DNA from 3 places in the Marinobacter alkaliphilus genome. Region 2 is predicted to be linked to each of the others. Evidence: predicted binding sites of a transcription regulator. Region 2 holds the regulator's gene; each other region holds the start of a gene.

Region 1 (10,094 bases), 1.5 Mb from region 2:
CGCTCATGCGGGCCTGGTTGTAGAAGATGCGGCCAAAGTGGTCGCGGTCCGGGAAGACTTCGTCCTGCCGGGGCAGGTTGGCGCCGCCTGAGTCGACCAGGTAGATGCACGGCAGGCGGTTCTCCAGGGCGATTTCCTGGGCGCGCAGGTGTTTTTTGACCGTGAGCGGGTAGTAGCTGCCGCCTTTGACGGTGGCGTCGTTGGCGATGATCATGCATTCGGTGCCGGAGACGCGGCCCACGCCGGCGACGACGCCAGCTGCTGGGACTTCTTCGTCGTAGACGTTGTAGGCGGCGAACTGGCCGATTTCGAGGAACGGGGAGCCGTCATCGAGGAGGCGGTTGATGCGCTCTCTGGGCAGCAGTTTGCCGCGGGCGATGTGGCGTTCCTGGTAGCTTGGGCCGCCGCCTTGCTGGATGGTGGCGACTTTTTCTTTCAGGTCTGCGACGGCTTTGGCCATGGCGTTCTGGTTGGCCAGGAACTCATCGGACCTCGGGTTTATTTTGCTTTGCAGCACGGTCATGGTGTTCTTGTCCCTCAGTTTTGGGGGCGTCCGGGTTTGGCGGGGTGTCCTTTCCGGGAGACGCTACGAGCACATCCATGTGCGCTTGGCTGTGGCCATCCATGGCCACAGACACTCCCGGAAAGGACACCCCGCCAAACCCTCGTCCAACCTCTTCAGTGGATTCGTCGGGGGCGCTTACTTGTTCAGGAACAGCTCTCGCCCGATCAGCATCCGCCGGATCTCAGACGTGCCCGCGCCGATTTCATAGAGTTTGGCGTCTCGCAGCAGGCGGCCTGTGGGGTATTCGTTGATGTAGCCGTTGCCGCCGAGCAGCTGGATGGCATCCAGGGCTAGTTTGGTGGCCATTTCGGCGGAGTAGAGGATGGCGCCGGCGGCGTCTTTGCGGGTGGTTTCGCCGCGGTCGGCGGACATGGCGACCATGTAGACGTAGGATTTGGCGGTGTTCATCCAGGTGTACATGTCGGCGACTTTGCCCTGTACCAGTTCGAATTCCCCGATGGCCTGGCCGAATTGTTTGCGTTCGCGGATGTAGGGGACGACCACGTCCATGGCAGCTTGCATGATGCCCAGCGGGCCGCCGGAGAGGACGAGGCGTTCGTAGTCCAGGCCGCTCATGAGCACTTTGGCGCCGTTGCCTTCGCCGCCGAGGATGTTTTCACGGGGTACTTTGCAATCTTCAAACACCAGTTCGCAGGTGTTGGAGCCGCGCATGCCGAGTTTGTCGAGTTTCTGGTGGCGGCTGAAGCCCGGGGCGTCGCGTTCTACGATGAAGGCGGTGACGCCTTTGGAGCCGGCTTTGACGTCGGTTTTGGCGTAGATGACGTAGGTGTGGGCATCCGGGCCGTTGGTGATCCACATTTTGGTGCCGTTGAGGACGAAGTGGTCGCCTTCGTCGCGAGCACTGAGTTTCATGGAGATAACGTCTGAGCCGGCGTTGGGCTCAGACATGGCGAGGGCGCCGATGTGTTCGCCGCTGACCAGCTTGGGCAGGTATTTCTGTTTCTGTTCTTCGGTGCCGTTGCGGTGAATCTGGTTGACGCACAAGTTGGAGTGGGCACCGTAAGACAAACCAACGGAGGCGGAGGCGCGGCTGATTTCTTCCATGGCGATCACGTGTGCCAGGTAGCCCATGTCTGAGCCGCCGTACTGTTCGCCCACGGTGATACCCAGCAGGCCCATGTCGCCCATTTTCCGCCACAGGTCCATGGGGAACTCGTTGTTGCGGTCGATCTCTTCAGCGCGCGGGGCGATTTCAGCGGCGGCGAAGCCGTTGATCTGTTCGCGCAGCATGTCGAGGGTTTCGCCGAGACCGAAATTGAGTTCTGAGTATTGTGATTTCATCGTTGGCTACCTTGTTGTTCTTGAATCGGATCTGTGTGCTTCGTCACGCTCAGGTGACGGTTTGTTTGGATTCTTTTTGCCCTTCGCCCTGTTGTTTCTTTTTCTTCTGCAGCTCTTCCAGTGCCTCGCGGCACCGGGTTTCGGCGGTTTCGATTTCCATTTCCGCCTGGGCGATGTCGTTTTTCTGTTGTTCCAGCTGGGCGCGCCTGTCGGCGAGGATTTCCAGCATCTTCAAAAGCTGTTTTTCGTTACCGGTGAGGGTTTCGTCCCACAGGTCGAACAGTTCCCTGGTTTCTGCCAGGGAGAAGCCCATGCGCTTGCCCCGGAGAATAAGCTTCAACCGAACCCGGTCTTTGGTGCTGAAGATCCGGGTTTGGCCCCTTCGGGTGGGCTTGAGCAAGCCCTGATCCTCATAGAATCGGATGCTTCGGGTTGTCACGTCGAACTCTTGGGAGAGCTCGCTGATGCTGAAGGTTCTTTTTTCGTTCATCACGATTTCCTTTTTAGACCAAGGTTAGATAAAGTTTACGTAAACGTAAAGTAGTTTTCGGGTCCGATTTTCAACAAATACAATCCTGAGAATAGGAGTGCATGATGGAATTCAATAATGTGGCGGCCATTGTAACAGGCGGAGCGTCTGGGCTGGGCGAGGGCGCTGCGCGTGCGCTGGCGGCTGCCGGGTGCAAGGTGGCCATCCTGGATCTTCAGAAAGAACAGGGTGAGAAAGTGGCCGCAGACATCGGCGGGATCTTCCTTGAGTGCGATGTAAGCTCCGCACAAAGTGCCGAAGCGGCCATCAACGCTGCGCGGGAAGCCCATGGCCCCTGTGGTGTCGCAGTTAACTGCGCAGGCATTGCGCCGGCGGCGAAGATTCTGGGCCGGGAAGGTGTGATGCCGCTGGACAGCTTCAGCAAGGTGATCCAGGTCAACCTGATTGGCACCTTCAACATCCTGCGTCTTGCTGCGGCAGATATGGCCCAGCGCGAGCCGAACGCCGATGGCGAGCGAGGCGTGATCATCAATACTGCTTCTGTGGCCGCCTATGAGGGCCAGATCGGCCAGGCTGCCTACAGTGCCTCCAAGGGCGGGGTTGTGGCGTTAACTTTGCAATCCGCCCGCGAATTGGCCCGTGAAGGTATCCGCGTGAACACCATTGCTCCGGGCCTGTTTATGACCCCGATGATGGCCGGTATGCCGGAAGAAGTGCAGGACAGCCTGGCGGCGACACTGCCGTTCCCCAAGCGATTGGGTAAGCCGGAAGAGTTCGGCATGATGGTAGACCAGATGGTGCGCAACCCGATTTTGAACGGCGAAGTGATTCGCCTGGATTGCGCCCTGCGCATGGCGCCCAAGTGAATTGACGCAAACCACCCGTCACAAGCGGGTTCAGGCAACAGGATTCGCCACAAGCGAACAAATAACAACAGGTGAGTGATATGACCAACCACGTCGATCAAGAAGAATTGGCCATGTTTCGGGAGTCGGTGATCAAGGCTCTGGAAGCCGAGGTGAAACCGCACTACGAGGCCTGGGAGAAAAGCGGCATTGTGCCACGGGAGCTATGGAACACCTTGGGCAACGCCAGTTTACTGTGTGTCGACGTGCCGGAAGACTGCGGCGGCATTGGTGCGCCTTTCCAGTTTTCTGTGGTGGTGGGTGAAGAAATGGCCCGCATGGGGTTCGGGGCGTTGTCCACCAATGTGATGGTGCACTCAGACATCGTGGCGCCTTACCTCAGCCACATCGGCAACGAGGCCCAGCGCCAGCAATGGTTGCCCAAAATGGTCTCCGGTGAAGCCGTCGGCGCCATCGCCATGACCGAACCCGGCGCTGGCAGCGACCTGCAGGCCATGCGCACCAGCGCGGTTAAAGACGGCGACGACTACATCCTCAATGGCTCCAAAACCTTCATCACCAACGGCCAGCACGCCGACATGGTAATCGTCGCCGCCAAAACCGACCCGAAAGCCGGGGCCCGCGGCATCAGCCTGTTCCTGGTGGACACTTCACTACCGGGCTTCAGCAAGGGCCGCAACCTGGACAAAATCGGCCAGCATTCTGGCGACACCTCCGAGCTGTTCTTCTCCGACATGCGTGTTCCCGCATCCGCTTTGTTGGGCGAAGAAGGGCAGGGTTTCATGTACCTGATGCGCGAACTGCCCCGCGAACGCCTGGTGATCGGCGCCCTCGGCGTCGCTGCGGCCCGGGGCTCCCTGGATCTCACCATTGCCTACGCCCAGGAGCGGGAACTGTTCGGCCAGAAGCTCAGCCAGCTTCAGAACACCCGTTTCGAAATCGCCCGCATGGAAACCGACTACCGCATCAACAAGGCGTTTGTTGATCAGTGCATCCGCGAATACGAAGACGGCAAGTTGGATGCGCCCACGGCGTCGATGGCCAAGTACAGTGCCACGGAGATGCAGTGCCGGGTGGCCGATGGCTGTTTGCAGTTGTTTGGGGGCTACGGTTACACCACCGAGTATCCGATTTCCCGGAACTTTATCGACGCTCGGGTTCAGAGGATTTACGGCGGTACTTCAGAGGTGATGAAGGAGGTTATTGCCCGTTCGGTACTTGGGCGCTGAGGGGCTGGCTTGGGCCCCCAGCCTTCCGGTTTGCGGGCGGGCTTGCGGGGTGGCTGTTGGATTTTTTTTGGAAAAACAACTCGCTTCGCTCAGACATCTTTTTCCGGCAAAAAATCCAACAACCACCCCGCGCCGACGGGCATTGGCGGGTAGTCGCTTGATAAAAACCCTTGTAGGTTTTGCGCTTAGAAAGGGAAAGGATAGATTCAGTGCAACACTCACACTTACCCCAGGGTACTTTCTTTGTTTTTACCCTTGGCATTCCTGTACTGCACGTCGGTAGTGGGGTATGGGGTATTTTTCTGGCAGGGAAAAAGATGTCTGAGCGAAGCGAGTTGTTTTTCCCAGAAGAAAAATACCCCATACCCCGCGTACCCGCCCGCACACCCGAAAGGCTAGGAACCCAAACAAGACCGATGAGCAAAATAAGAACACCAACTAGATTCCGTTGCAGGAGAACATAAAACATGAACAACGATATCGTAATAGCCGGTTCCGCCAGAACCCCGATGGGGGGCATGATGGGCTCTTTGAGCTCTGTGCGTTCACCGGAACTGGGCGCCGTTTCCATCAAGGCGGCCATTGAACGTGCCGGGCTGCAGCCGGCAGATATACAGGAAATCATCATGGGCTGCGTGCTACCCGCCGGCCTCGGCCAGGCACCTGCGCGGCAGGCATCCCGCGCTGCCGGTATTCCGGATAGCAGTGGCTGCACCACCATCAACAAAATGTGCGGCTCCGGCATGCAAGCCGTCATCATGGCCCACGACCAGATCAAAGCCGGCACCAACAACATCATGATCGCCGGTGGTATGGAGAACATGAGCCAGGCACCGTATCTGTTACCGAAAGCCCGCGCCGGCATGCGCATGGGCCACGGCCAGGTGATGGACAGCATGTTCCTGGATGGCCTGGAAGACGCCTACGAAGGCGGGCTGATGGGCGTGTTTGCCCAGCGCACCGCTGATAAATTCAACATCACCCGTCAGGCCATGGACGAGTTCGCCATCGGCTCTCTGCAAAAAGCCCTGACGGCGATCCAGAATGGCTGGTTCCGGGATGAAATTACTCCGGTGACCGTTGCCGGCCGCGGTGGTTATACCGAAGTCGACACCGACGAACAACCCGGTAACGCCAAACCCGAAAAGATCCCGCAACTGAAACCGGCCTTTGCCAAAGACGGCTCGGTAACCGCCGCCAACTCCAGCTCTATCAGCGACGGTGCCTCTGCCCTGGTGCTGACTTCAGCGGTTGAAGCAGATGCCCGAGGCCTTGTTCCACAAGCCAGAATCGTGGCCCACGCCACCCATGCCCGCTTGCCGGCAGAGTTCACACTGGCCCCGATTGGCTCCATCGAAAAAGTGCTTAAGAAAGCCGGTTGGACGCTGGATGATGTCGACCTGTTCGAGATCAACGAAGCCTTCGCAGTGGTCACCCTGGCCGCCATCAATGAGCTGAAATTACCTGCGGAAAAGGTCAACGTGCACGGCGGCGCCTGCGCCCTGGGCCACCCCATCGGCTCCTCTGGCTCCCGTATCATCATTACCCTGATCAACGCCCTCAAACAACGTGGCCTGAAGCGTGGTGTGGCATCGCTGTGCATTGGTGGTGGTGAAGCAACTGCGGTGGCCATCGAGGTGGTCTGAGTTCCGTTCTGAGCCTTCTGGTTTTGGTGTGGGGTTTGGTTTGGGCTCCTGGCCTTCCCGGTTTGCGGGCTGGGTATGGCTTCGGCTCCTAGCCTGGTGGTTGGCGGGCGGGTACGCGGGGTATGGGGTATTTTTCTTCTGGGAAAAACAACTCGCTGCGCTCAGACATCTTTTTCCCTGACAGAAAAATACCCCACACCCCCCTACCGACGTGCAGCACAGGAATACCAAGGAAAAAACAACGAAAGCACCCTGAAATAAGCGCGACCATCGTACTGAATCGATCTTTTGCAATTTTAAGTGCCAAATATATTGGCTCTGTTATCAAGCGAATACCCGCCAATGCCCGTCGGCGCGGGGTGGTTGTTGGGTTTTTTGCCGGAAAAAGATGTCTGAGCGAAGCGAGTTGTTTTTCCAAAAAAAATCCAACAGCCACCCCGCAAGCCCGCCCGCACAGCTAGAAGGCTAGGAGCCCAAGCCAAACCCCGCCCCCCAACCAGAAGGCCAGGAGCCCAAGCCCGAACCCAGAAACCCAAGCCAACACTCAAGAAGCCCGAAACTGCCGGGCATCAAGCTTGAGCTTGCCCAGGCGGGAATTGAGGGTCGTTGGCTTGATGCCAAGTAGTGCCGCTGCCCCGTCATCTCCGAAGATGCGCCCGCCGGTCATTCTCAGCGCCTTGATCAGGTTCTGTTTCTCCAGCTCCTTCAAGTCTACCTCGGTCAACAACTCACTACCGTAATGACGCGATGGCGTTGAGTTCGCTGCGGCATGCGCAGAAGGTTCGACACCCGGAAGGTCCAGGTCCAGGCGGCCAACGGCGGTAATCACCTGGCGTTCGATCACGTTTTCCAGTTCCCGAACGTTGCCCGGCCAGTGGTAGGCCTTGAGGGTACTCACATCTCGTTCTGTCAGAACCAGCGGTGGCCGGTTGAACTTCTGACACGCCCGGTTCAGGAACTCCTGGGCCAGCATCGGGATGTCTTCAAGTCTCCTGCGCAGGGGGATGGACTCGATGGGGAAGACGTTGAGGCGAAAATACAGGTCTTCCCGGAAGGTTTTCTCCTGCACCTCCGTTTTTAACTCCCGGTTGGTGGCCGCTATTACCCTTACATCGACGGCGCGAGTCTTGTTCTCACCCACGCGTTCGAACTGCTGATCCTGAAGCACCCGCAACAGCTTGCCCTGCAATTCCAAAGGGATTTCACCCACTTCATCCAGAAACAGGGTGCCGCCGTCGGCCAGTTCGAATCGGCCGATTCTGTCGTTCACGGCGCCAGTGAAGGCGCCTTTGATGTGGCCGAAGAACTCGCTCTCAAACAGGTCTTTTGGAATCGCGGCGCAGTTTACCCGGATCAACGGGCGGTCGCGTCGGGTGCTGGCCTGGTGGATGGCGCGGGCAATCAACTCCTTGCCGGTGCCGGATTCGCCGGTGATCAGAACGTTGGCGTCTGTCGGAGCCACCATGCCGATGCGCCGCACGATGGCCTTGATGGCGTCGCTCTGGCCGAGGATTTCGTGGAAGTGGAACTCCGCGCTGAGTTCTTCCTGTAGGTAGGCATTTTCCATTTCCAGCCGGCGTTTCAGGCTCTCTACTTCTTCCAGTGCTGACTGCAGTTCCTTCTGGGCTTGCAGTCTGGCGGAGATGTCCCGGAACACCACAACCGCACCCACCGGGTGGCCGTTGTCCATGATCGGGGTGCTGGTGTACTCCACCGGAAACCCGGTGCCGTCTTTGCGCCAGAACCAGTCGTCGCCAACGCGCTTGATGCTGCCATCCCGGAAAGCGCCGTAGATGGGGCATTCTTTCAGTGGGAACAGGCTGCCGTCTTCGTGGGAGTGATGCACAACACGGTGTATCACGCGCCCCATGAGTTCATCCATGCGCCAGCCCAGCATGCGCTCGGCGGCGGGATTGGCGAAGGTGGTGCGGCCTTCGGCGTCCACCCCGTAAATGCCTTCGCCAACGGCGTGGAGAATCAGCTGGTTCTCCCGCTCCATATCCTTGAACAGCTCTTCCACTCGTCGCCACTCCAGCAGGCCACCCCGGTGGTAGTGATTGGCTTCGTGGCGTTCGCGCAGGGTTCTCAATTGTCGCCGATCACGCAGGAGCAGTAGCAGGGTTTGCGCTTCTGCCTCGCCCACGCAGGAAGAAGAAATTTCCAGTTCAACCGTGTGGCCATCCCGGTGTTTCAGGTGGAAATCACGGCTCCAGCTGTGGCTGCGGAACAGGGTTTCTTCGGTGAAATTGATCAGCTGGGGCCGCTGGTCAGCAAACAGCTGGGTACATGCCATGTTGGCAATGGATTGTCGGTCGGTGCCGGCCATTCGTGCCATGGCGCTGTTGGCGGAGAGGATCAGGTCCTGGCCCGCATCTACCAGAAGGGCAGCCTCTGGCAGGTGGTTGATCCATTGGTGTGTTTCCATGCGTTCGGGCTGGTTCATGCCGGGCCTCCGCTTGAGTGACGGTAAATGCCAAACAAAGCCTGTGCCAACTACGAAAAATCGAAGCGCTCACTACGATAAATCGTGCATTGCGAAATTTCGTAGTGCACCTGGTTAGCATGAGTTTGTATTAAGCCCCATAAAAACAATGAGGTAGAGGTTTTAATAAAGTTGGCACGAACCCCGCAATAGTCATCTCAGAACGTGCTGTTTGCCAAGGCCAAATCCTGGCCGGGCAGAACCAGAGTCTTAGTTGCACCGCAAGAGTGCAAAAAAACTATCTGAGAGTAGGGAGAGTGCACCATGACAACCAAAAGCCTTGGAAACCCGTTTGACGGCGACCAGTCACTGATCCACGCGAAAACCTGTGGTTGCCCGGAATGCAAGCCTGGTGACGGCCTGCCGTCTGTATCGCTGAACCTTCGTGAGACTGCGGGCGAGCAAGCCACAGGCTCTACGGCCGGGATGGATTCCGAAGCCATGATGGACCGCGCCATCGAAAGCGCCGTGGTGCGTTCGGTGTTCGGTCACAACGATCACAGTCGCCGCAGCTTCATGAAGATGATGGGGGCAGGCACCGCAGCGGCATTGCTGGGCTCTGTGTTCCCCATGGATAAAGCCAAGGCGGCGGTGAAGGAATCTCTGGGCAAGCTGGAAAAAACCAAACTGAACGTTGGCTTTGTGCCGATCACCTGCGCCACGCCCATCATTATGGCCGCTCCGATGGGGTTTTATGAGCGCTATGGCCTGGACGTCACCGTCACCAAAACGGCGGGTTGGGCCGTGGCTCGGGACAAGTCTCTGGCGGGTGAATATGACGCCTCACACATGCTCACTCCCATGCCCCTGGCCATGACCATGGGCGCCGGTTCCACGCCGGAGCCGTTCATCATGCCAGCGGTTGAGAACATCAACGGCCAGGCGATCGTGCTGCACGTGGACCACATGGACAAGCGCGACCCGAAGCAGTGGAAAGGCTTCAAATTCGGGGTGCCGTTCGAGTATTCCATGCACAACTTCCTGTTGCGCTATTACCTGGCTGAAAACGGTATTGATCCGGATAAAGACGTTCAGATCCGGGTGGTTCCGCCACCTGAGATGGTGGCCAACCTGCGCGCCGGCAACCTGGATGGCTACCTGTCACCAGACCCGTTCAACCAGCGAGCGGTATGGGAGAAGGTCGGCTTCATTCATATGCTCACCAAGGATATCTGGGAAGGGCACCCCTGCTGCGCCTTCGCCTGCAGCCAGAAATTTGCCAGCCAGAACCCGAACACCTACGGCGCTTTGTTGCGCGCCATCATCGACGCCACCCAGTACTCCAATGAGCCTGAAAATCGCAAAGAGATCGCCGAGGCCATTGCCCCCCGAAACTACCTGAACCAGCCGGTGCCGGTGATCCAGCAGGTGCTGACCGGCCGATACGCCGATGGCCTGGGCGAGGTGCAGAACGTGCCGGACCGCATCGACTTCGACCCGTTCCCCTGGCACTCCATGGGCGTTTGGATTCTTACCCAGATGAAACGCTGGGGCTACATCGAGGGCGATGTGGA
Region 2 (10,094 bases):
GCGGGCATTTCGAACCAGGTTGCGCAGGTGCTGCACGTCCGCCGCCGGGCAATAATCGATGAACTCCCCCACCACCTTGTCGCCTTCGGAGATCATCCTGTCGCGCCAGCGCTCGGCCAGGTGATGCCGGCGGGTGTGCTCCTCACTGCCGGCATTGAATGCACCGATGGCACGAGCCAGTGCTTCCGGGTCATCCTCCTGCCGGATGATCTTGCCAATGTATTGCAGGTGTCGGCGGCGTGCTTCGCGCTGATTAATGCGCCGTGATTCCACGATGGCAGCCTTCAGGGTGTCGCTGATGTCCAGTGACGCCAATTGCTCGTCATTGAGATCCAGCATCTGTTTACCCAGGTCCTGGAGCGCATGCATTTCCCGCTTGATCTGGGATTTGCTCGGGCCGAAATCTTCTTCGAGCTCCTCGTGGTGCGGGCGGTTATCGGATTGGCTCATGGTGGGCTCCTCAAGCGTAGAAAATGGTGGCCAGTCCGAGAAAGGCCATAAAGCCGACAACGTCGGTAACCGTGGTCAGGATGACGCTACCCGCCAGAGCAGGATCAATATTCCTTGACTTGAGGAACATAGGCAGCACTGTGCCTACCAGTGCGGCGGCCACCAGATTTATGATCAGTGCCGCAGCAATCACGGCGCCAATGAGCCAGTCCTGAAACCAGGCTATAGCGGCGGCAGCCACCACGAGAGCCCACAACAGTCCATTCAGTACACTGGACAGAAACTCCCGGTTGAGCAGCCAGCCAACGTTCGCACCGCTGATCTGCCCCACAGCCATGCCACGGATGACCAGCGTCAGGGTTTGACTTCCAGCGATGCCACCCATGCTGGCGACAATGGGCATCAGCACCGCCAGGGCGACTACTTTGGCGATGGTCTCCTCGAATAACCCGATCACTGCGGAGGCGGTAAAGGCTGTAATAAGGTTAATGCCAAGCCAGACCGCACGCCGGCGCGTGGTTTTCATTACGGGTGCGAAGGTATCTTCGTCTTCGTCAAGACCGGCCATACTCATCAGGGAGTGATCAGCGTCTTCCCGGATAACGTCGACCACGTCATCAATGGTGATCCTGCCCAGGAGCTTATTGTCGTCACCCACCACCGGAGCAGAGATCAGGTCGTAGCGCTCGAACAGGGTGGCCACCTTGGTGTCGGACAGGGTGACCGGAATCGGCTCGATATCGGTGTCCATGACTTCCCGCACCGTGGAAGCCGGGTTGGACACCAGCATGCGGGTGATGGACAACATGCCAATGAATTCGTCCCGCCGGCTGACCACAATCAGGCTGTCGGTCATGGGCGGCAGGCTGCGGTGGCGGCGCAGGTACCGCAGCACCACGTCAATACTGATATCCGGCCTTACCGTAATGGTGTCGGTATTCATCAAGCCGCCGGCGGTGTCTTCCGGGTAGGAGAGCACTTCCTCTACCCGTTGCCGGTCTTGCTCGTCCATGGTGTCCAGGACTTCCTGGATCACCGTATCTGGCAGCTGCTGGAGCAGGTCGGCCAGGTCGTCGGATTCAAAATCCTCAATGATATCTGCCAGTTCCTGAGCGTTCAGCTGGCTCAGGAAGTAGGCCCGGATGTCGTCACCGAGATATTGGAGTACTTCCCCTTCCAGTTGCTTATCGACCAGGTTCCACAGCAGGGCGCGTTGGCGAGGCGGGGAGGATTCCAGGAGGTGTGCGATATCGCTGGGGCTCAGGCCGCCGTTAAGGATGCGGGCAACCTGTTTGAGCGCGCCACTGTCCAGGGCCTCACTGAGGGAGCGAAGGCGCTGGCGGGCCTGACTTTTTTCCAGAATATCGGTCATGAAACCACCTGCGATCAGAAAACCGTCGCATTATAGCGGAGTTAGCGCCGTCAGGTGAGAAAGGATTGTAGGTGAATGACGAACCAGGGTGTGCTTAACCCCCCTCGCCGAAATAATCACCGATCAGTTCTACAAGTGCCTCGATGGCTTCCTGCTCATCAGGGCCGTCGGCGACCAGTTCAATATCCGTGCCCTGGCTGGCAGCCAGCATCATCACCTGCATGATGTTCTTGGCATCCACGTCCCGGCCCTTGCCGCGTATCCGCACCTGGCTGTCAAAGCCGGAGGCGGTGGCCACCAGCTTGGCGGTGGCTCGGGCGTGCAGGCCCAGTTTGTTGATGATGGTGACAGGGCGGCAGATCATGTTGGATCAGATCTCCCCTCGGGCCTGGAGGTGGGGAAGTTCAGTATGACGAACCTGCACATTGTTGTATCGGGTGCGGAAGTGCTGGCCCAGTTGCTCGCAGACATAGACGGAACGGTGCTGGCCACCGGTACAGCCAATAGAAATGGTCATGTAGCTGCGGTTGCTGTCGGCAAACGAGGGCAGCCAGGTATCCAGGAAGCGGATCAGGTCGTCCACCATTTGCCCGGTGAGAGGTTCCCGCTCGAGAAACTCGATAACCGGCTGATCGGTACCGACGTATTTGCGCAGGCTGGTATCCCAGTATGGGTTGGGCAGGCAGCGCACATCGAAAACGTAATCGGAATCGACCGGTACGCCATGCTTGAAACCGAATGACTGGAACAGCAGTGCAAGCTCCTGATCCTTGCGACCGACCACTCGCTGTTTGACCATGTCGCGCAGTTCATACATCGACATGCCGGTGGTGTTGATGTATAGGTCTGCCAGTTTTGACAGCGGTTCCAACAGTGCCTTTTCGTTGGTGATGGCTTCTCGGAGGGAGGTGCGGTCGTCGCTCAGCGGGTGCTTCCGGCGTGTGGCGTGGAACCGCTGCAACAGGGATTGTTCATCGGCATCCAGAAAGATAATCTCGACAACGACTCCCGCATCGCGAAGCTGGCGATAGATTTGTTCGAAGTTGGCCAGTTCGGCAGACAGGTTGCGGGCGTCGATGCTGACGGCCATTTTCCGGAGCCGCCCCGGCGTTTCCTGTTGCGCCGCTTCCCGGGTCAGCGGGAACAGCAGTCCGATGGGAAGGTTATCAATGCAATAAAAACCCAGATCTTCGAGCACATGCAACGCGGTACTCTTACCGGACCCGGATCGGCCACTGACGATGATCAGTTTCATGATGGACGCTCCTGCCTGCTTCTGTTGGTGCTAATGCTTATCAGGATGCCGCGGTCATGCGCTGGTAAAGGGATGCTGCATCCTGGCATTGGCGAAGCTGTTCGCAGAACCCGTTGTCGTTGAATTTCTCGGCCAACTGGCTTAACAGCTCCAGATGTTCACTGGTGGCTTCTTTGGGCACGATCAAGGCAAACACCAGGTCGACCGGCTGATTGTCGATAGCATCGAAGTCGATGCTCTCTTCCAGTGTCATCAGCACGCCGATCACACGGTCCAGCCCCTCCAGCCGGCAATGGGGTATGGCAATACCCTGGCCGATACCGGTGCTGCCAAGCCGCTCGCGAGAAACCAGATTGTTGAAAATCTCGGTGTCGCTGAGGATTTCATCCTGATGATGAATATGCTCTGCGATGGTTTCCAGTACCCGCTTTTTACTGGAGGCTGGCACTCGGCACAGCGTCAGTTCGGGAGCCAGAATGTTGTCGATGGTCAGGGATGTATCGCTCATGGATCGACTGTGATTCCGTAAAAAAAAGGCTGCGGCCGGTATTGCCCGCCGCAGCTCGTATCATTGAAACACCCGGTACGGTGGCGCGATGAGCGCGCTCAGCCGTTGCCGTGCATCCGGTCTACATTCTTTTCTTTGTGCTTGAGGATCTGGCGGTCCAGCTTGTCCACCAGCGAATCAATCGCGGCGTACATATCCTCACTCTCTGCCTTTGCGTGGATCTCGCCACCGATGACATGCAGGGTGGCTTCAGCCATCTGACGTACCTTCTCAACTTGCAGCGTCACCTGACAGTTACTGATGTGGTCAAAGTGACGCTCCAGCTTCTCGAACTTGGTGTTGACGTAATCCTTCAATGCAGGGGTCAGGTCTACGTGATGGCCTGAAATGTTGAGTTGCATAGGCGTCTCCTGTTGTCATCATGCCGGTGTTGCCACCGGGCTGCGTGTCCGGTGCTTCATGCACCGGAAAAAACATTAAACCAGTCGTTTGCGCTCGTTTGAAGGAGGAATGTGCATGGCCTCCCGGTATTTGGCAACGGTGCGCCGGGCTACATTGATGCCCTGTTCTCCAAGCATGGCTGCAATCTTGCTATCGCTCAACGGCTTTTTTGGAGTTTCTTCTGAAATCAGTTTCTTGATCATCGCACGAATAGCGGTGGAGGAACATTCTCCGCCCTCAGCGGTGCTGACGTGGCTGGAGAAAAAGTACTTCAGCTCGAAAATGCCGCGGGGTGTGTGCATATACTTTTGCGTGGTGACCCGTGAAATGGTGGATTCGTGCATTTCCACGGCCTGGGCGATGTCCGAGAGGATCAGCGGCTTCATCGCTTCTTCCCCCTGGTCCAGGAAACCCTGTTGGTGCTCAACAATCCGGGTGGCGACTTTCAGCAGCGTTTCATTGCGGCTTTGCAGGCTTTTAATGAACCACTTGGCCTCCTGCAGTTGATCCCGCAGGTAGGTGTTATCAGCACTGCTATCGGCGCGACGGATCAGTGATGCGTAGCTGGCGTTGACCCGAATTCTCGGGGCGATCTCCGGATTGAGCTCAACACGCCACCGGCCCTCGTGTTTTCGGACGATGACGTCTGGTATCACGTAATCCGGCTCCGCTCGGTCTACCACGTCACCCGGGCGAGGGTTGAGGCTGGTAATCAGGGCCAGAACCTCGCGCAACTGATCTTCCTTGAGTCGGCTGCGGCGCAGCAGTTGCGCGTAATCCCGGTTGCCCAGCAAATGCAGGAACTGGGTAACCACCAGGCGGGCCAGTCGAAGCCAGGGGGTATCTGGCGGCAACTGGTTGAGCTGAATCAGCAGGCATTCCTGCAGGTCCCGGGCGAACACGCCCGGCGGGTCGAAGTGTTGTAGCCGGTGCAGGACCGCCTCTACCTCGTCCAGTTCAAGGGGGTCTTCTTCAGTTTCGTCCTGCAGGCCGGAATGGATTTCCTCAATCGGTGAGGTCAGGTAACCGCGCTCATCCACAGCGTCCATCAGGGCGTGGGCGATTGCCTGGTCACGCTCGCTCATGGGGGTGAGGTTGAGCTGCCATTCCAGGTGGTCCTGGAGGGTCTCGGCTGGTGAATTGCGGGTTTCGAAATCCGACTCGTTCTCGTCGTCCCCTTTGCTGGCTGGCGCCGGTGCAGACTGGTAGATATCGTCCCAGGCGGTGTCTACGGGCAGGTCGTCGGGGATGTTATCCGGGATGTCGTTTTCGGAAGCCCAGTCCGGGCCATTTTCGTTTTCATCCCAGTCAGAGGCAGCCTCGGTGGCTGGTTCATCGTGGTCGGAATCCCGGTCTTTATGTTCGTCCCGGGTGTCGGCATCCGTATCGGGGATGTCAGACTGATCGTCATCCTCGGAGGTTTCCAGCATGGGGTTGGATTCCAGTGCCTGCTGGATTTCCTGCTGAAGGTCGAGGGTGGAAAGCTGAAGCAGGCGAATGGCCTGTTGCAGCTGGGGCGTCATGGTCAGACTCTGGCCCATCTTAAGCTGTAATGAGGCTTTCATAACCATGGCTCAAGATCCATAAATCAAGGGTGTCCCGGTAGTGACGTTGCCTGCTGTCAGGCAAAAAAATTGTTATACGCTGGTTACTTGCCGCTCACTGTTGTCAGTATAAGCAAGTTCTTTGCCGAGTTTACTTGCTACAGATCATCAAAACAATCAGACCTCGGTCGTCGAGGGGTTTTCTTCCGCTTACAGGTGGAACTCATCACCCAGGTAGACTTCCTTGACCTGCTGATTGGCCAGGATGGCTTCAGCATTGCCGGAGGCGATGATATGGCCGCCGGAGACAATGTAGGCGTTTTCACAAATATCGAGGGTTTCCCGCACGTTGTGATCGGTGATCAGCACACCAATGCCTTTATCTCGCAAATGCCGGATGATGTGTTTGATGTCGCTGACCGAGATGGGGTCTACCCCGGCGAAGGGCTCATCCAGCAGAATAAACGCAGGTTCCATGGCCAGCGCTCTGGCGATTTCGACGCGCCGCCGTTCACCACCGGACAGCGACATACCCAGGCTGTCCCGGATATGGGTGATGTGAAATTCCTCGAGCAGTTCCTCAAGTTTGGCTTCCCGCTCAGGCCGTTTCATGCCTTTTCGGGTTTCCAGAATGGCCATGATGTTGTCGCGCACGGTCAGTTTACGGAATACCGAGGCTTCCTGGGGCAGGTAGCCGATGCCTTTGCGTGCCCGGCCATGCATGGGTAGGGGGGTGATGTCCTGGCTGTCAATGGTGATTCGGCCGCGGTCGGAGGGTACAAGCCCGACAATCATGTAAAAACAGGTCGTTTTCCCGGCGCCGTTGGGGCCGAGCAGGCCTACGATTTCTCCAGACCGGATTTCCAGAGACACATCGAGAACCACTTTTTTCTGTTTGTAGCTTTTTGCCAGGTTGCTGGCCCTGAGAACTGCCATCAGTAACCTATTCGTCTGAGGGGTTGCTGGAGCCGCGAGGCTGAATCACCATTTCCACCCGGCCAGAGCTCTCTTCCGAAGGCGTGCCGCCTTCTGCAGTGACCACCCTGCGCACGGTGTCGTATTGGATGACGTCGCCCCGGAACACATTGCTGCCCTGTTCAATCACGGCCTGGCGCTCGAACGTCAGCCGGTTTTCCGCCGCTGACCAGGTGATGGTCCGCGCCCGGGCGTCTGTCATGGCTTCACCTTCCCGTGCCGGCTGGCGATATCGGGCGGGTTCGCCGCTTGCCTCAATCCGGCTGAGACCTTCGGGGCTTCGATACAGTACCACCCGTTCTGCGTTCAGCTGGGTGGCCCCCTGAACCAGTTCAACGTCGCCGGTGTAGATGGCGGTCCCTTCGGTATCGTCCAGGCGGGCGGAATCAGCGCTGACCTTGATGGGGGTGTCGGAATCCAGATCAAACGCGGTTGCCGGGCTGGCCAGCATCAGTGCGGCCAGTATGGCCGGCAGTCGGTGTGTGCGCTTACCTGATGGTTTCATATTGCCCTTCCACCCGGGAGTTGAGTTCCAGTATGCGTTCGTTTACCCAGGCTTTCATGCCATTGGCCTCGGTAACGCCGAACGGTTCGGTAATGGTGACCGGTTGATCGGTGTATACCGTGCCCTGGCGGTTATCCAGGGTCAGTGATTCGGTTTTCAGGGTGGCTTCAGAGTCGCCGGTTTGCCGGAGTACCACTACGTTGCCCGTCAAGGTCAACTGATCATCGTCTTGCCGGAGGCTACCTTCATCCGCTTCGATTATCCATGGTGGGGTAGCCTGTTCGCTGAAAATCCTGGCCCTTGGAGCATTCATGGTGGCGTAGTTGGTGTCTTCAAACTGCTCAATTCGAGGGCTGGATATCGACATCTTAAGGTTGCCGTGTTCGTCCCAGGTTGTGTAGCGGCCCTCGATGATAAAACTGTCGGGTTCCGACGGGCCCCTGAGTTCTGCGGCATCGCCCCGCACACTGTCACCTTCCTCGTTCTGCCACATCAGGAAGACGGTCGCGAGAACCGTGGCTGCCAGCGCCAGGGTTCGAACCCAGGGGTTGCGAACGATGTCCGGCAGGGCCCCCGGGATCATGACCGCTTGCCCAGATAGGGGGCCAGAGTGGCGCCCAGCCGGTTCTGCGCCCAGAGTATCAGGTCACATGCTTCACGCACGGCGCCGTGCCCCCCCGGGGCCTGAGTGCAATAGTCGGCTTGCTGACGCACTAGCCAGTAGCCGTTGGGCACGCTGATACCCAGGCCGGCGAATGTCAGGGCGGGCAGATCAGGCAGATCATCGCCCATATAGGCAATCTGGTCCGGAGCGATATCCATGCCTGCAACCAGTTCCTGTAACGCAACTTTCTTGTCTTCCCGGCCCTGCATCAGGTGCGGGATGCCGAGGTCGGTCATCCGTTTTTCTGTCAGTGGTGACCGGCGCCCGGTAATGACTGCCACGGTAATTCCAGCCTTCATCAACTGTTTCAGGCCCAGACCATCCAGTATATTGAACGCTTTGAGTTCGTCGCCGGCAGCGCTGAAATACAACCGGCCGTCGCTCATGATGCCGTCTACGTCCAGGGCGATCAGGCGAATTCTGGCGGCTTTTGCCTTGAGCGTGTCGTCCCAGCCGGTGTGCACAGGCGGTGCGAAGTCACTCATTAAATCACCCCCGCACGCAGCAGGTCATGCATGTTGATGGCGCCAACCAGGTTGCCGTCGTCGTCGGTGACGGGCAGGGCATTGATCTTCATCTCTTCCATGATGTTCAGTGCCTCGGCCGCCAGGTGGTCAGCCTGAATGGTTTTGCCGTGGCGGGTCATGACGTCCCGGATCGGGGTGGTGTGAACGTCGACGGATTTGTCCAGGGTCCGGCGCAGGTCGCCATCGGTAAATATGCCGGTCAGATGCCCCTGGGCGTCCACGATGGTGGTCATGCCCAGCCCTTTACGGCTGATCTCCAGCAGGGCGCCGCTGAGGGTGGTAGTTTCAAGAACTTTGGGAATCTGGTCGCCGGTATGCATGATGTCAGAAACCCGCAGCAGCAAGCGCCGTCCCAGACTGCCGCCCGGGTGAGAGAAGGCAAAGTCTTCGGCACTGAAGCCTCGGGCTTCCAGCAGGGCTACGGCCAACGCATCGCCCATAACCAGGGTTGCTGTGGTGCTGGATGTGGGTGCCAGGCCAAGCGGGCAGGCCTCCAGGGCAACGCTGACATCCAGATTGGCGACCGCTTCCTGAGCCAGCACAGAGTTCGGGTTGCCGGTCATGCTGATCAGCGGTGCCCCCATGCGTTTGATCAGCGGCAGAATAGTCACCACCTCGCTGGTGCTGCCACTGTTGGAGATGGCAACCACCACATCTTGTGGGGTGATCATGCCCATATCGCCGTGGCTGGCTTCACCCGGGTGAACAAAAAAGGCGGGCGTGCCGGTGCTTGCCAATGTGGCTGCAATCTTGTTGCCGATATGGCCGGATTTACCCATGCCGGTGACCACTACCCGGCCTTTGCAGGCCATGATAACGTCGCAGGCTCTGGTGAAGTCGCCGTTGATACGGCTTTCCAGGGCTTCGATAGCTTCCCGCTCGATGCGGATGGCTCGAACTGCTGAGGAGCGGTAGTCGGGGGTGTCTGGAGCGTGTGAATCTGTCATCTCGGCGGATAGTCTGCTCGGTCGGTCTGGTTTGCCCGGCCAAACGTCGGTGATCGGGCGACTGAATCGTGAGTATATCATTGTTGAGACGCGTGGCAGCCAACGTTCAGGGAAACTGATCATTGCCATCAAGACATTTTACGTAGCTTTAACCGGCTTTTCATTGAGCTGAAGCGGCGCATGTCATAATGTAGGTGCTCTTTAATCAGGATGGATTATGGCGTCATCTGCATACATAAGCCTTAACGACGTGGTGTTTTCCCGCTCCGGCCGGCGCATATTCGATGGTGTCTCGCTGGATATTCCGAAGGGGCGGATCACCGCGATCATGGGCCCCAGTGGCACCGGTAAGACCACGCTGTTGCGACTGATTGGCGGCCAGCTGCGTCCCGACTCCGGTCAGGTGGTGGTGGCAGGCCGTGAGGTGCCAAAGCTCAAGCGCAAGGAATTGTACGTGCTGCGGGAAAAGATGGGCATGCTTTTTCAGAGTGGCGCCCTGTTCACCGACCTGAGTGTTTACGAGAACGTTGCCTTTCCTTTGCGGGTTCACACCCGCCTGCCGGAAGATATGATACGGGATATCGTGCTGATGAAGCTCGAAGCGGTGGGCCTGCGTGGTGCCCGCAGATTGATGCCTTCTGAACTGTCCGGCGGAATGACTCGTCGGGTGGCGCTGGCCCGCAGTATCGCGCTGGACCCGGAGCTGATCATGTACGACGAGCCTTTCGCCGGGCAGGATCCCATTGCCATGGGGGTTCTGGTCAAGTTGATCCGCGATCTGAACAGCTCCATGGGCCTGACCAGTGTGCTCGTTTCCCATGACGTGCCGGAATCCCTGAGTATCTGCCACTACGCGTGCATCATTGCGGATGGCAAGGTCATTGGTGAGGGAACTCCGGATGAACT
Region 3 (10,094 bases), 1.5 Mb from region 2:
CACCCGGTCGTAGGCCAGTTGCTTTTCTTCGCCGAAAACGACGATGTTATAGGCGTCGGCGGCCGGAGACTGGCTGAACTGTTCCAGGAAGTGATGGCCAACCATGCCGTTACCGATCACGATCAGGGTCTGTTTGCTCATAGTCTTGTCCTCTCTCATGGCAGCGGATCAGGCCGCTGCGTCGCAATAGGGTTTGCCGAAAGCGATGGTGTCCCGGTAGCGGGATATATCCGTGCCTGAACGAATCAACTCGCTGTACCAGGGGGCGCTGCTGGTGTCGCCGAGCAGAATGGCGCCGGTCAGGCGGTTGTGTTCCACCAGCAGTTGGCCGTAGACCGCTTGGGCGTAGTCCTGCCACTCAATGGTTTCGGTGTGCGGGCCCGGAGTGATCGGCCCGCAGGAAAAAATGGGGAGGTCGCTGATTTTCAGGCGTGTGGCGATTTCTCCCGGTGTGAAACCCGGGTTTCCGGACACCTGGCAGAGATGCCGGGCCAACACGGCCGCCTGTTCGTAGCCGGGCTCCACGAGGCCAAACGTGTGTTCCTGAAACTGGCAGCATTCACCGAGGGCGTGGATATGAGGATTGGAAGTGGTCATCTGCGAATCCACCTGTACGCCCCGGTCGCAGGCCAGGCCGGCGGCTTCTGCCAGTGCTTTGTTCGGATGAATACCGGTTGCCAGCACCACCAGGTCCGTCGCCAGCACGGTGCCGTCGCTGAGTTGTACCGCCTGGACCTGGTTTTTGCCCAGCAGCGCTGTCGGCTCTGTACCGGTCAGAACGGTGAGGCCCCGTTGCTGTAACTGGTGCTTCAGTAATTCGCCGGCGGCTGGATTGAGCTGTCGGTTCAGCAGGTGACCGCTGCGATGCAGAATCGTGACGTCCATACCCCGGGCCCTGAGCCCCTCGGCCGCTTCCAGGCCAAGAAAACCGCCGCCTATGACGACCGCACGGCGATGTGTCTGCGCCCGGTGAATCAGGGTGCGGGTATCGGTCAGATCCCGGAAGGTCATCACGCCATCCAGATCCTCGCCGGGCAGGCCAAGACGTGAAGGACTGGCGCCAGTGGCCAGCACAAGGGTGTGGTAAGCCAGCGTGCGCCCGCTGGCGGTCGTCACCCGGTGCTGATGCGGTTCGATGGCCGTGACCGGCTCACGGTTATAGACCTCGATTTTGTGCTGGCGGAACCAGGACCGGGGTTTCAGTTCCAGCTCTGACTCCCGGACCTGATTCGCCAGCAAGGACGACAGCTGGATTCGGTTATAGGCAGCGAAAGGCTCGCCGTTGAACACCACAATGCGGCTGAACGGGTGCCCTGTGGCCACCAGTTGCTCCAGCAATCGCTGCGCAACCATGCCATGGCCGCAGATCACCAGCGCAGGGGTCTGTGTGTGTTCCATAGGTGCGCTCCCTTACTCAACGAATTGCCGAAAACCAAACGAAAAAAGCCGGAGCATCATGCTCTCCGAAGAGAACAGATGGTCCGGCACCAATGCCAACAACAATGATCTGATGGTCCGGCCTGATTCCATGGCCGGGACAGTCGTCCTTGATTAGGACATAGCGATCTCCATGCCAACTTTTTAACTCCATTTAATTCAGTTGCTTAGATGATATCGCGGCTCTATTGCACCCGTGCCGGGCAGAAAAGATGCCCCGGGATGGGGCGAAACGCACGAAGATGATGCCGGTGGTTCTGGCCTGTTAATTGCTGCAGTCCAGTCAGACAGGAACCCGCTGTGTACCGATACCAGGAGTTGCACCATGAACAGCAAACGCCAGACCAATACGGCCGCGACGGCCACAGCCGCAGACTTTCTGATGGCCTCCCGGCAGTGCGAAATCCGCAACCTGGAGTACTTTCTGCAGATGGGCCGGCTGGTGCAGAGCGTGGGTAACCTGGTGCACGGACTGCAACGGGAGCGGGGAGCTACCAACCTGTATCTGGGGTCCGGTTGCCAGCGTTTCGCCCGGGAGCGTTCGGTTATCCTGAAAGAGAATGACCAACTGGCTGTCATCTTCCGTAAGGCGCTGACCGACATACAGGAAGACCTGACTACCCATCCGGTCAGCAGCCCGCTGCTGGGTCATATTGCCAGTGCCCTTCATAGCCTCGATCAGCTGGCCGAGTTCAGGCAGAAAGTGGTCGGGCAGGAAGCCAGCGTGGTGGATGCTACGGACTGGTTTTGCGACACCATCCATCAGCTGATTACGGTGGTTTTTGAAGCCGCCGAAACCGTTGCTGAACCCTCCATTGCCGGCCTGCTGGTGGCCATGGTGCACGTGATGAATGGTAAGGAATACTGTGGCCAGGAGCGGGCGGCAGGCTCCGCGGGATTCTCCAGTGGCCACTTCGAAAACGCACTGTCACGGCGCATGATGCACCTGGTTGAAGCGCAGGAACGGTGTTTCGAGGTATTTGTTGCCTTTGCCAGCGAAGACAGCCTGGCTCTCTGGCAGGCGCTGCGGTCTCACCCGCGGGAACTGGAAATAGAGCGGATGCGCCAGAAGGCGGTGTCGGTCGGACCCTATAAATCCCTGGACAGGGAAATGGCCGATCGCTGGTTTAACCTGATGACCGACCGTATGGATGATCTCAAGAAAATCGAAGATTCCGTGGAAAACGCCTTCCACCACCGTTGCGTGGAACGCTACACCGAGGCGCGCCACTCCCTGGCTCACCAGGAAACTCTGCTGGCCTCGCTGGAACAACGGAACGCCTCGACAATGCCGGTATTGGTGGTCTGCGATAATGGAGTAGATGCGAGTACGGCAGATGCCTGGGCCGGTGACGGTGTCGGGCAACAGTCAGGCAGATCCATCTTTGATCTGGTTCAGGAGCAAACCCGCCGCCTGCGCCAGATGTCTGAAGAACTGCAAAGTGCGAAAGAAGCTCTGGAAGACCGGCGCACCCAGGAAAAGGCCGTGTTGCTACTGATGGAACATCGCGACATCAGCAACGACGAAGCCCATCGATTGCTGCGAAAGCTGGCCATGGATCAGGGCAAGCGATTACCCGATGTGGCCCGGGCCCTGGTCTCCATGGCCGGTGTTCTGGGCTGACGCCATCCCCGAGAGCGCCGGGGCAAAAGTAGCCCCGGTGCCGTGCAGCCTCAGGCAGACGCCGGCTGTTTCTCCTTCTCCACCTTTGCACTCTCCCCACCCTGCGTGGAGGCACTGGCGGCCCGCCGGCTGCTCAGGGATTCCAGCTTGCGCTGTTTCTCGTACAGGAACGACAGCACCTCCTGCCGGTAATGCACATATTTGGCGTCATCCGCCAACGCCACCCGATTACGCGGCCGAGGCAAATCAATGTGCAGATCTTCCCCCACCGTCGCCGCCGGCCCGTTGGTCATCATGATGATGCGGTCCGACAACAGCACCGCCTCGTCTACATCGTGGGTGATCATGATCACCGTATTGTTCAGCTCCTGCTGAATCTCCATCAGCGAATCCTGAAGATGTGCCCGGGTCAGCGCATCCAGGGCCCCGAACGGCTCATCCATCAGCAGCACGCTCGGTTTCATCGCCAACGCCCGGGCAATCCCCACCCGCTGCGCCATGCCCCCAGAAATCTCCCCCGGCCGTTTATTGGCGGCATGGGCCATATTCACCAGCTCCAGGTTATGGGTAATCCAGTCCCGGCGCTCCTTACGGTTCATCGACTTGCGAAACACCTGCCGAACAGCCAGCTCCACATTCTCATACACCGTCAGCCAGGGCATCAGCGCATGGTTCTGAAACACCACCGCCCGCTCCGGCCCCGGTGAGTTCACCTCATGCCCGTTCAACACACAGCCACCCTTGGAGGCCTGCAACAAGCCGGCGACAATGTTCAGCACCGTCGATTTACCACAGCCGGAGTGGCCGATAAGCGAAACAAACTCCCCTTTCTGGATCTTCAGGTTCACGTTGTCCAGGGCAACGAACGGCCCTTTCGGCGTATCAAACGCCATCTCAACACCGGTAAGTTCTAAATGTGTTTTACTCATGGAAATCACCTCAAAAGCAAGCGGAGCGCCGGGTGGGTTACGCCTCCCGAAACCCTCAAAAACATGGATGTTTTTGCGGAGCGTACATGGATGTACTCGCCGCGTGTTTCGGGAGGCGTAACCCACCCGGTGCGGCATGCTCCCAAGTTTGATCACTCGTTCCAGGCCACCTTCTTCTGAATCAACAGCATCACCCGATCCAGCAAAAACCCGATAAACCCGATGGCCAGCACCGCCACCATGATCCGGCTCAAAGACTGACTGCTGCCATTCTGAAACTCATCCCACACAAACTTCCCAAGCCCGGGACTTTGCGCCAGCATCTCCGCCGCAATCAGCACCATCCAGGCAATACCCAGAGACACCCGCAACCCGGTAAAAATCATCGGTACCGACGACGGCAGCACCACCTTGCGAACGTGGGTCCAGAACGACAGCTTCAGCACCTTCGACACGTTCAGCAGGTCCGGATTCACCGCCGCCACGCCAACGCTGGTATTGATCAGCGTGGGCCACAGGCTGCAAAGGGTGACCGTGATCATCGAAGTCAGAAACGACTTCTGGAACATCGGGTCATCGCTGACGTACGTGGCTGACACCACCATGGTGACCAGTGGCAGCCAGGCCAGGGGCGACACCGGCTTGAAGATCTGGATCAGCGGATTGACCGCCGCCTGAAAATACCGGTTAAGACCGAACACAATTCCCAGGGGCACCGCAATCAGCGTGGCCAGGGCAAATCCTGACAACACCGTGACCAGGCTGGTACCGATCTGATCGATAAAGGTGGGTGCGCCAGGATAAGAGCGGATTCGCACCTCCGCCTCCGGGTTGTCGGCCAGAATCCTGGCATTACGCTGCTCCTGCATGGCGATGAACTGGCTGGCGCGTTCCCGCTGGTTGGCGTGTTCTTGCCAGAGTTGCCCCGCCTGCTCCCAGACCTGAGCTGGCCCCGGAAAGGCGCCCAGAGACGTCTGTACCTGGGGTGCTGCCAGATGCCAGAATCCCAGAAACACCAGAATTCCGATCAAGGGCAGCAAAGCCTCTTTGCCAGCCGCCAACAATTCATTTGGGCTCAGCCGGGCGAGCAGGTTGCGGCTCCTGGCGGCCATCGACTGGCCAATCCTTATGCTTAATGTGCTCATGTTGTGCCCCCTTACGGTGTCTCGGTGCCTTTCAGCCCAATATCAAAGCGGTCTATGTAAGCGTTCGGTTCACGGGGTGTGAAAGGCACGCCGTCAATCAGCTCGCCCTGGAAGGGGCGTTCAAAGTTTTCAGCGTCAAAGTCAGGGAAGTCACTGGCGTTCATCACACCATCATCGATCAGTGACTGCGCGGCCTGAGCATACAGATCACCCCGGTATACCCTGGCTGCGGTCTGCATGTACCAGTCATCTGGCTTGGCGTCCGGAATCTGGCCCCACCGGCGCATCTGGGTCAGATACCAGATTGCATCAGAGGGATAGGGGTAAGTGGCGTGATAGCGGAAGAACACGTTGAAGTCCGGAACCTCCCGCACATCCCCTTTCTCGTATTCGAACGTGCCGGTCATAGAGTTGGCGATCACGTCTTTGTCTGCGCCCACGTAGCTGGAGCGGGAAAGGAGTTCTACCGCTTCCTGGCGGTTTGCGTTGTCGTTTTCATCCAGCCAGTAAGCCGCGCGGATCAGTGCCCGCAACAACCGCAGGTGGGTATTGGGATGCTTCTCTGCCCAAGTCTCGGTCACGCCAAAGACTTTTTCAGGGTTGTTTGGCCAGATCTCATAATCGGTGATGACCGGCACCCCGATGCCCTTGAACACCGCCTGCTGATTCCAGGGTTCGCCCACGCAGTAGCCCTGAATGGTGCCAGCTTCCATGGTGGCCGGCATTTGCGGCGGCGGGGTAACGGACAGATGAACATCGGCCTGCAAGGTGCCACTGGTATCACCCCGTTGTGGGGCGTAGAAGCCGGGATTCAGGCCGCCGGCGGCCAGCCAGTAGCGGAGTTCGTAGTTGTGGGTGGACACCGGGAACACCATGCCCATCCGGAACCGCTCGCCTTTGCTCAGGGATTGCTCCACCGCCGGTTTCAGTGCGCTCGCGGAGATCGGGTGGGCGGGTTTGTCGCCATCCATGTCCAGGTGGGGCTTCATGGTTTCCCATACCGCGTTGGACACGGTAATCGCGTTGCCGTTGAGGTCCATGCTGAAGGCGGTAATGATGTTGGCCTGAGTGCCATAGCCAATGGACGCGCCCAAAGGCTGGCCGGCCAGCATGTGGGCACCGTCCAGCTCGCCGGTGATCACCCGGTCCAGCAGCACTTTCCAGTTGGCCTGGGCTTCCAGTTCCACGAACAGGCCTTCGTCCAGGAAGTAGCCCTGTTCCCAGGCAACCGCCAGTGGCGCCATATCGGTGAGTTTGATGAAGCCCAGTTTCAGGTCTGGTTTCTCGGCCGGCCCGATGCTCGCCTGGGCTAGCGTGCTCAGCCCAATCAGTGCGCCTGTGAGCAAGCCTCTGAGTTGATGACGGCGTGTGTTCATGCTGTTACCTCTCTGTGTCTCTCTTTTCTGGCGCACAAAAAAAACGCCCACCCTCCGTTTCCGGAGAGCAGGCGCCAATGCCTTAGAACGAGAGATGTGATGTCTTGATGGTTCGCTGTTACCTCAGCATAAGCCGTGCCATTTTTTAATATTCATAGTTTTCAAAGGCTTGATATTCCCTTCCGTGTTGAGCGAGGAAAACGCCAATCGAGCCCGGTCTGTTTTTGGTGCAACCTGAGCGATTTCGCACCAATGTGAAACCTCAAGGCAGAAGTGTATCCCGGCCTGCCGGAGCCGATGGATCTGCTGAACAAGGCCGTAGCCCGGGCGTTGCCACAAGGCCGGCCGGGCAAGTGCTGTTTTGGCAATCGCTGGCCCCGTTATTGCTTTCCATAAAACAGACAATTTTGGCAAAGAAGCCCGCCCCGGCTCTGGAAACAGACCCCGGATGGCGGGCTTTTTTATGGGTAAAGCAGAGGATTGATCATGAAAAACCGCCGAACCACTCCCGGAAGTACCGCCACCACCTGCCCTTATTGCGGTGTGGGCTGTGGTGTTCTGGCGAAACCTGACGCCGTTCAGGGCGATCTTGGCCACCCGGCCAATAATGGTCGCCTTTGTGTCAAAGGCTCTGCGTTACATGAGACCGTGACCGGACACGACCGTTTGCTGGCCCCCCGTGTGGCAGGGCATACCGTTGAGTGGTCGGAAGCCATTGACCGGGTAGCTGAGGCCATTCGTGTTTCGGTCAGAGACCATGGCCCGGAGTCTGTGGCTTTTTACCTGTCTGGCCAGCTGCTCACAGAGGACTATTACATTGCCAACAAGCTGGCCAAGGGCTTTATTGGCACCCCGCACGTGGATACCAATTCCCGGTTGTGCATGTCGTCTGCCGTGGCAGCCCACAAGAGGGCGTTTGGTGAGGACTGCGTGCCCGGCTGTTATGAGGACCTCGAGCTGGCGGACTTGCTGGTGCTGGCGGGCAGTAATGCCGCCTGGACGCATCCGGTACTTTATCAGCGGATAAAAGCGTCCCACCGGCCCGGGCGCAAAGTGGTAGCCATTGACCCAAGGCAAACCGCAACCACAGAGATGGCTGACCTGCACCTGCAACTGCGGCCGGGAACCGACACCCTGCTGTTCAATGGCTTGCTGGTTTGGCTGCATGACCACGGAGCCCTGGCCACACAGTACCTGGAACAGCATTGCAATGGATTCGAGGAGACTCTGAGTGTGGCCCGCGCCTGTGCGCCTTCGATACTGGCGGTCGCCCGCGGATGTGACCTTCGGGCTGCGGATGTGGAACGCTTCTATCGGTGGTTTGCCGAGACCGATCGGACAGTCACCGCCTTTTCCCAGGGCATCAATCAGTCGGTGGCTGGCACCGACAAAGCCAACGCTATTATCAACTGCCACCTGGCCACAGGGCGCGTTGGCCGGCCCGGTGCCAGTCCGTTTTCACTCACCGGTCAACCCAATGCCATGGGTGGGCGGGAAGTGGGCGGTCTGGCCAACACCCTGGCGGCCCATATGGATTACGACACGCCCGGCGCGGTGCAACGGGTTGCCGACTTCTGGCACAGTGAAAAATTGGCAGCGGGACCGGGCTATAAGGCGGTGGATCTGTTTGAAGCCGTTCATCGGGGCGACATCCGGGTGCTCTGGGTGATGGGCACCAATCCTGCGGTCAGCCTGCCCGACAACGCCCGGGTCAGGGAGGCCCTGGCGCGATGCGAGACCCTTATAGTCTCAGACTGCGTGGCCCAGACCGATACCACGGCGTTTGCCGATATCCTGTTGCCTGCTGCCGGTTGGGGCGAGAAGGACGGTACCGTGACCAACTCGGAACGGTGCATTTCACGCCAGCGTCGATTTTTGCCAGTGCCAGAGGGTGTCCGGCCGGATTGGCGAATCATCCGGGATATCGCCCAGGCGCTCGGTTATGGTCACGCCTTTGACTACCAGGAGCCTGCGGAGATTTTCAGAGAACACGCGGCACTGTCCGGTTACGGTAACGGCGGTGAGAGAGTGTTTGATATTTCCGCCCTGGCCAAGCTGAGTTCCACGGAATATGACCGGCTTCAACCCGTGCAGTGGCCGCTTACCGGGGGCAATCCCGGTGCCTGGCTGCAGACCCGCCGGCTGTTCTCCGATGGTCGCTTTCCCACGCCCGATGGTCGCGCCCGCCTGGTACCGGTTTCGAACCTGCCGCCCGGACAGCAGCCCGATGCCCGGCATCCCCTGATCGTGAATACCGGTCGTATTCGGGACCAGTGGCACACCATGACGCGCACGGCACTGGCGCCCAGACTGTTTGCCCATCGCAGTGAGCCCTTTATCGAGGTTCACCCGAAGGACATCGCCACCTTTGGTTTGATTGAAGGTGCACTGGCCACGCTGACAGGGCATGCCCGAAAGGGGTTCACCGGCCGGGTCCGGGCCAGCCCGGCACAGAGACCCGGAGAGGTATTCGTTCCCATTCACTGGAATCGGCAGTTTGCATCCTCAGCCCTGGCCTCCGACCTGATCGCCCCCGTCGTCGACCCGATTTCAGGGCAACCGGAAGCCAAATTTGGCGTAGCCTCCCTTCGGCCACTAATCACTCGATGGCAAGCCCGGCTGATGCTGCCCGCGGCCGGGGGCACCGCATTGGACGCCACGTCGCTGGACTACTGGAGCCACCAGGCACTGCCTCATAGCCGGTCCTGGTGGCTGGCCGGTCGCCGGTCAATGGACTGGCGTGAATGGGCCCAGCAGATTTTCGCCAGGGAACCGGAGCTGGTTATGCAAGATAGTGCCCGGCGTCGCTTTCGTGCGGCCTGGCTCACCGGCAACCGGTTGGATGGCGTATTGCTGGTAGAGTCCTGTGTGCAAACCATGCCGGACCTCGGCTGGTTGGATGACTGTTTTGGCTCCGAGAACCTGACACCGGAGCAGCGCCGATCCTTGTTGGCTGCAGGTTCGATCGATGCAGAACCGACCGGGCCGCTGGTCTGCAGCTGTTTCCAGGTAGGCGAGCGCCAGATCAACCAGGCAATCGAAGATGGGGCCGCCAGCGTTGAAGCATTGGGTCAGCGGCTGCAGTGCGGCAGCAATTGTGGTTCTTGTATACCTGAGATTCGTGGCTTGCTGGCGAAATCGGCGGATCGGGAGCCTGCCTGAAACCGGATCAGTCCGGGCGGCGTAGGAGGGAAACCGGTACCCGGTACCGCAAACCGCGGGCATTCAAAGTAACCGCAACCGTGCAGGTTTTTCGGTTCACCCGGACAACCTGGCCCCGTTTCTCGTGCCGGCCTTCGCCAAAACAGACCGCATCGCCGACCTGCCACTGCCGGAGCTCCCGGACTGGACTGGGGAATACAAACGGTGTGCTGGGCAACGTCACTCCCGCTTCTACGGCAGTCTCCTCAAGGTACTGCCGGGTGGCGACCGACGCACCACTGCTATACAACCCGTCCAGCGCTTCATAGAAATGCCGGTTATGCACCGAACCATAGTGCCGCTGGCCTGCACTGTATTGCAGCAAATGGGCAAACTCATGGCAGCAGGTGTGGGCCAGCAGGTTCAATACACTCACCTCACC

What was found. Region 2 encodes sigma-54, which starts transcription at its own class of promoters, with help from an activator protein. Its sites were predicted from a motif close to ANTGGCATNNANNTTGCTNT; they were not measured.
Region 1: ACZ5Q2_RS17050 (sigma 54-interacting transcriptional regulator) is a predicted target of sigma-54. The motif match lies at 8,573-8,592, and genes of this name have one in related genera.
Region 3: ACZ5Q2_RS03425 (CmpA/NrtA family ABC transporter substrate-binding protein) is a predicted target of sigma-54. The motif match lies at 6,700-6,719, and genes of this name have one in related genera.

Annotation. Positions count from the first base shown of each region.
Region 1 covers NZ_AP043751.1:3,736,939-3,747,032, reverse strand. Annotated here, with positions in the region: gene ACZ5Q2_RS17085 (carboxyl transferase domain-containing protein) at 1-523, opposite strand, end outside; gene ACZ5Q2_RS17080 (isovaleryl-CoA dehydrogenase) at 701-1,867, opposite strand; gene ACZ5Q2_RS17075 (MerR family transcriptional regulator) at 1,917-2,357, opposite strand; gene ACZ5Q2_RS17070 (SDR family NAD(P)-dependent oxidoreductase) at 2,462-3,223, shown strand; gene ACZ5Q2_RS17065 (acyl-CoA dehydrogenase family protein) at 3,304-4,452, shown strand; gene ACZ5Q2_RS17060 (thiolase family protein) at 4,920-6,098, shown strand; gene ACZ5Q2_RS17055 (hypothetical protein) at 6,187-6,516, opposite strand; gene ACZ5Q2_RS17050 (sigma 54-interacting transcriptional regulator) at 6,643-8,541, opposite strand; gene ACZ5Q2_RS17045 (ABC transporter substrate-binding protein) at 8,845-10,094, shown strand, end outside.
Region 2 covers NZ_AP043751.1:2,216,564-2,226,657, forward strand. Annotated here, with positions in the region: gene yjgA (ribosome biogenesis factor YjgA) at 1-450, opposite strand, end outside; gene mgtE (magnesium transporter) at 461-1,822, opposite strand; gene ACZ5Q2_RS10135 (HPr family phosphocarrier protein) at 1,917-2,186, opposite strand; gene rapZ (RNase adapter RapZ) at 2,193-3,077, opposite strand; gene ptsN (PTS IIA-like nitrogen regulatory protein PtsN) at 3,118-3,585, opposite strand; gene hpf (ribosome hibernation promoting factor) at 3,684-3,986, opposite strand; gene ACZ5Q2_RS10155 (RNA polymerase factor sigma-54) at 4,062-5,597, opposite strand; gene lptB (LPS export ABC transporter ATP-binding protein) at 5,781-6,506, opposite strand; gene lptA (lipopolysaccharide transport periplasmic protein LptA) at 6,514-7,050, opposite strand; gene lptC (LPS export ABC transporter periplasmic protein LptC) at 7,034-7,633, opposite strand; gene ACZ5Q2_RS10175 (KdsC family phosphatase) at 7,630-8,199, opposite strand; gene ACZ5Q2_RS10180 (KpsF/GutQ family sugar-phosphate isomerase) at 8,199-9,188, opposite strand; gene ACZ5Q2_RS10185 (ABC transporter ATP-binding protein) at 9,406-10,094, shown strand, end outside.
Region 3 covers NZ_AP043751.1:739,686-749,779, reverse strand. Annotated here, with positions in the region: gene nirB (nitrite reductase large subunit NirB) at 1-141, opposite strand, end outside; gene ACZ5Q2_RS03445 (NAD(P)/FAD-dependent oxidoreductase) at 169-1,398, opposite strand; gene ACZ5Q2_RS03440 (nitrate regulatory protein) at 1,763-3,061, shown strand; gene ACZ5Q2_RS03435 (ABC transporter ATP-binding protein) at 3,112-3,990, opposite strand; gene ACZ5Q2_RS03430 (ABC transporter permease) at 4,143-5,135, opposite strand; gene ACZ5Q2_RS03425 (CmpA/NrtA family ABC transporter substrate-binding protein) at 5,147-6,511, opposite strand; gene ACZ5Q2_RS03420 (nitrate reductase) at 6,998-9,673, shown strand; gene ACZ5Q2_RS03415 (hypothetical protein) at 9,681-10,094, opposite strand, start outside.